Regions from separate parts of the Paenibacillus sp. HWE-109 genome, predicted to be linked through region 1. Evidence: riboswitches for the same ligand, from Rfam matches in the RefSeq annotation. Region 1 holds a riboswitch; each other region holds the start of a gene.

Region 1 (3,280 bases):
ATGTGCAGGAGAGAACGATCATTGAGGACCTGGACCTCCATATTCAGCCTGGAGAGATGATTGGCATCGTCGGAACGACAGGTGCGGGGAAGAGCTCGCTTATTAGTCTTCTATGCCGCTTCTACGATGTGCAGAAGGGCAGTATCCAGATTGATGAGACGGATATTCGCGATCTCCCGCAGGCTGCTTTGCACCGGATGGTTGGACTCGTGCAGCAGGAACCTTATTTATATGCAGGAAGCATTCTCGATAATGTGCGGATGTTCGATGAGACGATTTCGCGTGAAGATGTGATTCGGGCATGTCAACTCGTTGGTGCCGACAGCCTGATTACGCGATTAAAGGATGGTTATGATTCACGAATTTCTGAACGCGGAAGCGGGCTTTCAGCGGGGGAAAGACAACTGATCTCCTTTGCGCGGATTATCGTCTTTGAACCGAAAGTGTTAATTCTGGATGAGGCGACAGCGAATTTGGATTCCAAGACGGAGCAATTGATCCAAACGGCGTTGGCGGTTGTGGCGGAAGGGCGAACAACGCTGGTTATTGCCCATCGGATCTCGACGATCCTTCATGCCAATCGCATCCTTGTGATGAGTCAGGGCCAAATTGTTGAAGAAGGCAACCATGCTGAACTGCTTGCCCTTCATGGATACTACGAGCAATTGTACCTGCATTCGCAAGGAAATATGGATGCGGCCCAAACTTTTTCATAGCCGCAAGTTCATACAGAGCTTTGCCTTAAGTCCTCTTGGAGAGGTTAGGGCAAAGCTATTTTTTTGTCATAAGCTAATGTTTTACCAATGGTTAAATATATACAAAAATAGCAAGTTAGTGTCATATTAATATCTTAACAAACAATATTGGTAAATTGTGTTGTTTTATTTCTTTTACTATACTATACTGATGTATAAAATTGTAAAGTTTTTTGTCGATTAATGTCGAAGATGGAAACGATCGCCACAACTTTATAATGGCAAACCTATTGAAAAATAGGGACGCAAAGCTAGAGGGACTACATCCAACAAGGATATGTCAGCCAGTTGCACGGGGAGCAATTGGTGGAATAGGACTTAAAGCCTGTTTACGCCTTTTTGGTGCGAGCATTTTCTTCAAACGATTCTATCGATAGGAGTGAAATTATGAGAGAAAAGAAAGCTAATGTTCAGCAGTTATTTCCAAGTGAAGATGGTAACCCTCAAACGCGTCAAATATTTATGAAGCTTATTGAACAGATTGTCACAGGTGCAGATGAGCTGAAAAACCCGGATGGCGTTAATCTCAAGGGAGAGAAGAATCGATCAGGGCATTTCTACAACAATCTTATCCGTGAAAGCGCCATTCCCCATGGCAGCATTCCAATGGAAGAAGTGAATGTTGAGCTGCTAAAGCTGCTTCATGACCATCCTTACCATACCAAATATTTTTTGACGAACATTTTGCCCATGGCCAGTCTTCCCGGCATTTTGGGGATGATTACAGCTTTCATGGTGAATGGCAACAATTTGTGGGATGTCTATGGCCCGGCTGGAGCAGAAGCGGAAGTGCGAGTCACCAGCATGATGTCCAAATTAATCGGTTACGATGCGCTGCAAAGCGGGGGGTATACAACTTGGGGAGGACAAGGCGCGGTATTTTCTGGACTCCGACTAGCGATTGCCAAATATGCTCCTGATGCCTTGCAAAAAGGAGTTCCCAACAATTTGTATGCGTTTTGTTCCGAAGCTGCGCATTACAGCTTGTTTAAATCGATGGAAGCATCAGGTATCGGAAGCGATCGCTTGATCAGGATTCGTACGCATGCGGACAGCTCTATGGATGTGGATGATTTGGCAATCAAGCAGTCAGAAGTCATTGCTCAAGGCGGAATTCCGATTTACATCGTCGCTACAACAGGAACGACAGATGCCATGGGCATTGATGATGTGGCGCACATTTATGAAGTTTCTTCCCAATTAGCCAATCAGCATGGATTGTCCAGACCTCATATTCACGCAGATTCTGCCTTGGGTGGATTCTTTGCTTTCTTTAATGATTATGATTTCGATGTTAATCCACTTGCGTTCAGTCAAGAAGTTGTGCAAGCATTAATCGCGATTCAAAGTAAAATGAAACATCTACATATGGCGGATTCATTGTGCTTCGATTTCCAGAAGCTAGGCCAAACTCCCTATTTGACAAGCTTATTTCTAGTGAAAGACGCGGCTGATTTACGGCTCATGGATCTGCATCCGGATGAAACACCGTATGTCGGCCATCGTGGTTATGGGCAGTATCACACAGGCTATACGCTGGAATGCTCGCGAATGGCTAGCTCGATTAGCATTTACAGCGCACTGCTCGCATTCGGTATTCAAGGGTATCAACAATTGCTAGCCCAATTCGTTGAAGTGAATCTTACTTTCCGCGCAGCGCTTAAGCGGGAGATCCCTCAAGTAGAGATTGTCAATGATGATAACCCAGGTATCATTACACTGTTCCGTATTTACCCGGATAGCAAACCTGGATTCCAGGCTGAAATTTCAGGTACGTGCACACTCAAGGAAATAGAACGAAATAACAAATTCAACGAGCGGCTGTTTGAAATGCTTGGGGATCATCGCGATCGTATCTTTTTTGGAGATACCAAGAAGCATTTGTTAGTTCAAACGAAGGATGACAGCTCCATCGCTTTATACGCGACAAAAATCTTCGTGATCTCCCCGTATACGGAGACTAGGCACGTAGAAGAAATTATTCAATATTTAAAAACGACGATTACACAAGTCTACGAAAAATACTCGGAGTCATCCATGTTAAGCAGGAGGTAATTGAATGTGGCTAAGCAAGTTGGGACAACAATCATAAACTGGTTCCGTGGACATATCGCGGTGAAGATGACCCTCAGCATCTTACTGCTGCTGTTCTTTGTATGTGCGGCTTTTTCCGTTTCTGGCTATATGACCAGTCGAAGCTTATCGACCAAGCTCGAAGATCAATTCGTTCTAAGATTAACAACCAATATTGAAAATGTCTCGAAATATCTTTCTTCCATTCCTGAGCATGCGGATGAAATTACAGGCAAAGAGCATCCGGCCTATATCAAAATCAAACAACAATTCGAGCAATTCAAAAAGCAGGATACGCTTGAAAATGTTTATGTTTTGAAAAAGGTGCAAGACAAGGATCAAATCGTTATTTTAACAGGTGTAGACGATGATTTGGGCACAGAGTACCCATTCACAGCCGAAATGAATAGCGCCATCAAAGAAAATAAAGCAACGATCAGCGATATTTACAA
Region 2 (3,280 bases), 2.8 Mb from region 1:
AAGAAACGCTAGCGCAGGCGAAGGCGAGTCATACAACCTGGCTTGGCCCCAATGTACCGTTACTTGATACAGAAAAGGGTAAATATCAAGGGAATATAGATCGTCTGTTGAATACAATGGGGTATCGATTCGTTCTTAAAACAGAAACACATCAAGCAAAAGTGAAGCGAAGTGAAAAGCTTGTAGTTAATACAATTATGGAGAATAAAGGTGTGGCGCCTTTCTATTACAATTGGCCGCTTGAATTTTCATTGGCGGATAAAGATGGGAAGATTGTTTATAAGGAAAACGCACAAGTGGATATCCGGAGATGGCTGCCTGGTACACAGAAATCCACAGCAAGCTTGAATATCCCTGGGACGCTGCCAGTTGGTAAATATACATTGTGCGTAAGTATCCTAGATCCCGAAAAAGGCAGCCCTGGTATCGATTTGGCGATCCAAGGCAAGCGGGCAGATGGCCGATATACATTGGGCATCGTTAATGTCGAGTAAGCTTCAGTAGGTAAGGTCGAGTTGAAATTGAACATATTTGTAGTCGGTTAGATCATCCGTGGTGACAAGATTAGCTACTTTCGTAACGCCTGGTTTAAGGTCGAACAAGTATCCATCAGAGGTGCCAAGCAAACGATCATGCTGATCAAAGAAACTCGCCTTGAAATGAAGACCGCGGTAAGCAATATCCTGGCCGTTCCAAACATCTGTCGTAATCTCCCAACCATATTCTTTATTCATCAAGGAGACATTGGAGAAAGTGATGCCATCCTCTTTATAAACGGCAGATATATCATTCAGCATACGTCTATGGGAAACAATGTTGATCGTGCGCGAAGAGTTGTCCCACTCAACATTAGCGCCAAACATTTCTGCAATAGAGCGAAGAGGAACATAGCTGCTATCATTAACGATCTCTACGTTGGAGTCTACCGGTTTTCCATCAATAACAATACGAATATCAGAGGCAGCGCGAACAACAATTGTGGCTGCTAGTCCAAGCGTAAGGATAAGCAAAAATGCCGATAATATTTTCCTTTTCAATATAAAAACCCCTTTAGTTTTCTAATAATTTCAATTGTTTTTTTTCTAAGCCTATCATTCGGGAAAAAGTTTTACAAATTTCTTAATATTGGGCATTTGGAACTATAGAATTGTCGACATTTTTTGATTATTGTGAATTTAATAAAACCGAAAAGGCATACCTTGGGAAATCAAGGGGCGCAAAACTATAGGGGCTTCCTCTTTCATGAAGAGTTGCCAGCCAGTTGCCGAAGTAAACGAATTCGCGGACCTTGCGGATACCGTTCTTCGGTATCCTATTTCTTTTTTATAATAAAGAATGAGGTGCTGACGATATGGATACAATGACAAATCGCAAAATAAATACTCTACATCAATGTGTATCTACATTTCTCGCTGTCATCATCATTTGCGCGCTGTTTGTAGCCGGAATCTCCGCTGCCCCTGTCCATGCTGCTGGAAACACGTATTATGTCTCCAACTCAGGGAATGACAGCAGCGCCGGGACATTAACTGCACCATGGAAGACGATTCAAAAGGCAGCCAATGTACTTGCTGCCGGAGATACCGTATATGTTAGAGGTGGCATCTATCGTGAGCTGGTGACAGTCAAAGGTTCAGGCTCAGCAAGCGGAGGCTATATTCAATTTCTGAATTATGCTGGAGAAACGCCTATAATCGATGCTTCTAGTCTAACATTAACGAGTGCAAATCAGTCTCTGTTCTATATCTCCAAAGTAAGCTACATCAAAATCAGCGGTTTCGAACTGGCTAATGCCAATGCTTCGAGCAGTTCCTTGGATCCTGCGGCAATTCGCGTGACGAATGGCAGTACTAACATCCAGCTTTTGAATAATCATATTCATGATATTAAAAATACAGCAAGCGGCGGTAATGCCCACGGCATTCATGTGTTGGGCAATATGGCGACTGCAATAACCAATCTTACGATAAGCGGCAATGATATTCATAATCTTGTGACGGGCTGGAGTGAATCCCTGACGTTAAGCGGGAATATTGATGGTTTTGAAATAACACGCAACAAGGTGCATGACAATAACAATATCGGTATTGAATTAGCTGGATTTTATGGTGCATGCGCTAGTTCCTGTGTAGACCAAACACGCAATGGACGAGTTGCAGAGAATACCGTCTATCATATTGATTCTTCCACAAACCCTGCTTATCGCGGCGTGCATGCAGCTGGAGGGATTTATGCCGACGGAGCTACCAATATCGTCATAGAGAAGAATCACGTCTACGCCAATGATTTTGGCATCGAACTAGCAAGTGAAAAGACGGGCAAAACGACAAGTGCTATCAAAGTACAAAACAATTGGATTCACCATAATTACGGAGCAGGCTTGATTATGGGCGGTTCCTCCTCCAGTAATGGCGGAGCAAGCAACAATCAGATCATAAATAACACCTTTGTAGAAAATGACACGCTTTTACAGGGGTATGGCGATATTGCTTTTCAGTGGAATATGGTGAATAACACACTTAAAAATAATATTATTTACAGCCAACCTCAAAAAACAATGTTAAGCAAGACTAACACAAGCGGTTCAGCAAATGTTCTTGACTATAATTTGTTCTATTCAGCAAGCGGAATGAACAATGGGTTATGGAAGTGGCAAGGTAAAACCTATACAACATGGGATTCCTATAAGACTGCGACAGGTAACGATGCTAATTCGCAGTTTGCTGATCCTAAATTTGCCGATAAGACTGCGAATAATTTTAACCTGCAGACCGGCTCTCCTGCAATTGATAAGGGTCTTGCCAGTGCCTTAGTCAATGCTATAGATGATTATAAGGGATCAGCTAGAATCCAAGGAGCTACCATTGATATTGGTGCAGTTGAGCATACATCCCTATCGATTCCTGCGAATCCTTCACCCACTGGATCCATAACGATTGATGGCAATGCAGCGGATTGGGAGGCAACAGCCCCCTTGAGTAAGAGTTCATCCAACGCAGCGATGTTAAAAGCGAAAATTGAAAATGCGAATTTGAATCTGCTTGTACAATGGAATGGCACAGCAGCGAAGCATCAATTTTATTTCAATACGGATCTAACTGCTTCAACTGGGTTTATCAATTCGAATTGGAGTTCGAGCGGAGCCGATTACTTAATGGAAAATGGCACCTTGTACAAGTATAGTGGAACTGATGGAACCACTTGGGCATGGACTAAGGTTGCCAGCTATAAAGATACGAAAAATTATATCGCCTCAAATGGAGCGCTGGAAGTATCTATC
Region 3 (3,280 bases), 3.1 Mb from region 1:
AAACCCTTTTGGGCGTACGACTGTTGTAAAAATAGTGTTTCTATAAAAAAGAAAAAAGAGGCTGTCCCAAAAGTCAATTTATGACTTAAGGGCAGCCTCTTTAGGTAGGATATACGCGCCCGATACGATTCGAACGTACGACCTACAGTTTAGGAAACTGTTGCTCTATCCTGCTGAGCTACGGGCGCATAGCAAGAATTATGATAGCACGAAGGCCTCCACGGCGCAAGCATTCGGTTGCGGCCAGGTCATCTAGAGAATTTCTTGCACAGATGGATGCAACGATTATTCCTTGCCGCGTAATTTACGGAAAAATTGGGTCAGCATCGTCGAACACTCTTCCTGCATGACGCCGCTAATGACGTCGACACGGTGATTAAACCGGTCTTCCTGCAGCAGGTTCATGAGCGTCCCCGCGCAGCCTGCTTTAGGATCCGTCGTGCCATAAATCACTTGCGGGATCCGAGCTTGAACAATGGCGCCAGCGCACATAGGGCAGGGTTCTAACGTAACATAAAGCTGGCAATCTAGCAGACGCCACGCCTGCAAATGTTCACTTGCCTGCTTAATAGCAACCAGCTCTGCATGAGCGAGCGGATCTAGGGTTGTTTCACGAAGATTGTAGCCGCGACCAATAATTTGGCCTTGGTGGACAACGACAGCGCCGATCGGCACTTCGCGGATGGCTTCGGCTTTGAGCGCCTCTTGAATGGCTTCTTTCATCCAGGGGATATGTTCATCCACAGGGGGACACCTCGCTAAAATAATTTATCCACATGTGAATAAAACATCGAACAAATATTCGTTGTTAACAACCTGTGGATAACAATGTGGATAACTTAAAAAGTTGTGGATACTTTTTTCTTTCTACATTCATACACTAAAAAGATGGGCTGCGCAAGGTTTTTAGTTGATAACTGAGACAAGGTTCCGATATAATGAAGATGCTAGTAGGCCTTTATGACCATAAAGCCTGCACAACCACAATCAGACATGAAATTGCAGAATTCGAAATGGCAAACTTGCTGAAAGGCAAGGACGCAAAGCTGAGGGTCTACGGTTCCCGCGAACTATGACAGCCTGGTTACCGAAAATCATTGCTTTTTGATTAAGGTAATAGACTGTTCCGGATCATCGGGGCGGTCTATTTTTAATGATATAAGTCGAGTACGGTTCGCGAAAGGATGTTGAGTAAAGTGGCCAACGAGCAACAACCCATGAAACTTTATGGCAGTAAAGAAGGCTATGATGCTGATGTCATGATCGACAGTAAAGCAGTGCTCAGCAAGGAAGATTTCGTAGCTACTGGTGTGTTGACTTATGCTCTCGGTGACATTATTGAGGTAGAACTCCCTGAGTTTGATGTGTTTCGGTTGGGGGATAAGCTGAAAATGACAGTCTATACGAAATCAGGGCTGTTTGTTTGGGAAACGACGGTAGTTGCCAAAGAGCAGGGATCTCTCATCGTGCTGAATCCACCCGAAAATCGTCGGAAATTTACGGAGAAACGGGAGTTTCCTCGTGTTGAAGTCACAAAGGGCGGCTTGTTATTCGGACTTCAAGATGTAAATAAGCGAAATAAACATCATTTAGACAATCCGATTGCCATTTCGATCAAAAATATTTCCATTAATGGCGTAGGCTTCACGGTAGATGACAATGCAATGGTCGAAAAAATTATCCAAAAGCATTCTCAGCTGGAAGTTGAATTGAATCTTGGCTTTTCGATGGCCTGTACAATGGAAGTTGTTAGAAAAGAGAAAACAAATGCGGGCTTCTACTATGGGGCCAGATATTTGAATGTTCCGGATGAAAAAACAAATGCGTTAAGAGGCTTTATCCTCAAAAATCAGATAGAAACTTACTTCATTCAGAAGCGGGAAGCGCAAATCAAAAAAGCAATGGAAAAAAAGACTGTGGCCAATCCGTAGCCTCAGGCTTTTTTTTGCGTTCCAAGTACTATATAATAAGAAGGATGATTTTCGAAAATTAAGGAGTTGTAACTACAATGGCTTTGAAAGCAGGTATCGTCGGTCTACCGAACGTAGGAAAATCGACATTGTTTAATGCAATTACACAGGCGGGAGCAGAATCTGCGAATTATCCGTTTTGTACGATCGATCCGAATGTTGGGGTAGTTGAAGTACCAGACGAGAGATTGCAGAAGCTGGTAGAGATTGTTGTGCCTAAGAGCATTGTCCCGACAGCCTTTGAATTCGTGGATATCGCGGGTTTAGTGAAGGGCGCGAGCAAAGGCGAAGGGCTTGGAAATAAATTTCTGGCGCACATTCGTGAAGTGGATGCCATTGTGCATGTTGTTCGTTGTTTTGAAGATGATAATATTACCCACGTTTCTGGTAAAGTAGATCCGATTGGCGATATCGAGACGATCAATCTTGAATTGATATTGGCTGACATCGAGTCCGTAGAGAAGAAGATTGAGCGTTCACGCAAAAACCTCAAAGGCGGCGACAAAAAGGTTGTTGCTGAAGTGGAGTGTTTGGAGCGTATTAAAGAAGCGCTTTATGAAGATAAGCCAGCGCGTAGTTTGGATCTCAGCGAAGATGAGAAACTTCTCGTGCGCGATCTTCACCTTTTGACCATGAAACCTGTGCTTTATGCAGCAAACGTGAGTGAGGATGAAGTGGCGACAGCAGACGAAAATCCTTTCGTGAAGATTGTGAAAGAATTTGCTGAAGGCGAAAACAACGAAGTGGTGTCGATCAGCGCGAAGGTTGAATCCGAAATCGCCGAGTTGGAAGACGAAGAAAAAGCGATGTTCCTCGAAGAGTTGGGACTTCAAGAGTCCGGCTTGAATAGATTGATTAAAGCAGCGTATAGAAAGCTTGGCTTGTATACGTATTTCACAGCTGGCGTGCAAGAGGTAAGAGCCTGGACGATTCGTAAAGGAACGAAAGCACCGCAAGCAGCTGGTGTGATTCACACCGATTTCGAACGTGGTTTTATCCGTGCTGAGGTTGTGTCTTACAATGATTTGGCAGCGGCTGGTTCCATGAATGGAGCTAAGGAAAAAGGCCAAGTGCGACTTGAAGGCAAAGAGTACGTGGTGAATGACGGGGACGTCATGCATTTCAGATTCAACGTTTAACTACGAGAAAAAGATAAGAAAGGAGTGATCCACGATGTTGGATAGATTGCAATCGATTGTAGATCGATATGATAAATTAAGTGAATTGTTATGTGACCCTGATGTCACAAATGATACGAAGAAATTGAGAGAATACTCCAAAGAACAATCCGATCTTCAAGAAGCTTATGA

The links. A riboswitch is a leader RNA that binds a small molecule or an ion and turns the genes downstream of it on or off. The one in region 1 is predicted to bind cyclic di-GMP.
Region 2: another riboswitch for cyclic di-GMP. It lies ahead of LOZ80_RS30205 (right-handed parallel beta-helix repeat-containing protein); the one in region 1 lies ahead of LOZ80_RS18360 (pyridoxal phosphate-dependent decarboxylase family protein).
Region 3: another riboswitch for cyclic di-GMP. It lies ahead of LOZ80_RS31665 (PilZ domain-containing protein); the one in region 1 lies ahead of LOZ80_RS18360 (pyridoxal phosphate-dependent decarboxylase family protein).

The regions. Positions count from the first base shown of each region.
Region 1 is NZ_CP091881.1:4,242,792-4,246,071, reverse strand. Features, by position in the region: gene LOZ80_RS18365 (ABC transporter ATP-binding protein) at 1-716, shown strand, start outside; cyclic di-GMP riboswitch class I at 966-1,051, shown strand; gene LOZ80_RS18360 (pyridoxal phosphate-dependent decarboxylase family protein) at 1,143-2,810, shown strand; gene LOZ80_RS18355 (methyl-accepting chemotaxis protein) at 2,817-3,280, shown strand, end outside.
Region 2 is NZ_CP091881.1:7,049,439-7,052,718, reverse strand. Features, by position in the region: gene LOZ80_RS30215 (DUF4832 domain-containing protein) at 1-494, shown strand, start outside; gene LOZ80_RS30210 (stalk domain-containing protein) at 498-1,037, opposite strand; cyclic di-GMP riboswitch class I at 1,182-1,269, shown strand; gene LOZ80_RS30205 (right-handed parallel beta-helix repeat-containing protein) at 1,352-3,280, shown strand, end outside.
Region 3 is NZ_CP091881.1:7,377,312-7,380,591, forward strand. Features, by position in the region: tRNA gene LOZ80_RS31655 (tRNA-Arg) at 115-188, opposite strand; gene tadA (tRNA adenosine(34) deaminase TadA) at 286-723, opposite strand; cyclic di-GMP riboswitch class I at 1,006-1,092, shown strand; gene LOZ80_RS31665 (PilZ domain-containing protein) at 1,197-1,931, shown strand; gene ychF (redox-regulated ATPase YchF) at 2,009-3,109, shown strand; gene prfA (peptide chain release factor 1) at 3,144-3,280, shown strand, end outside.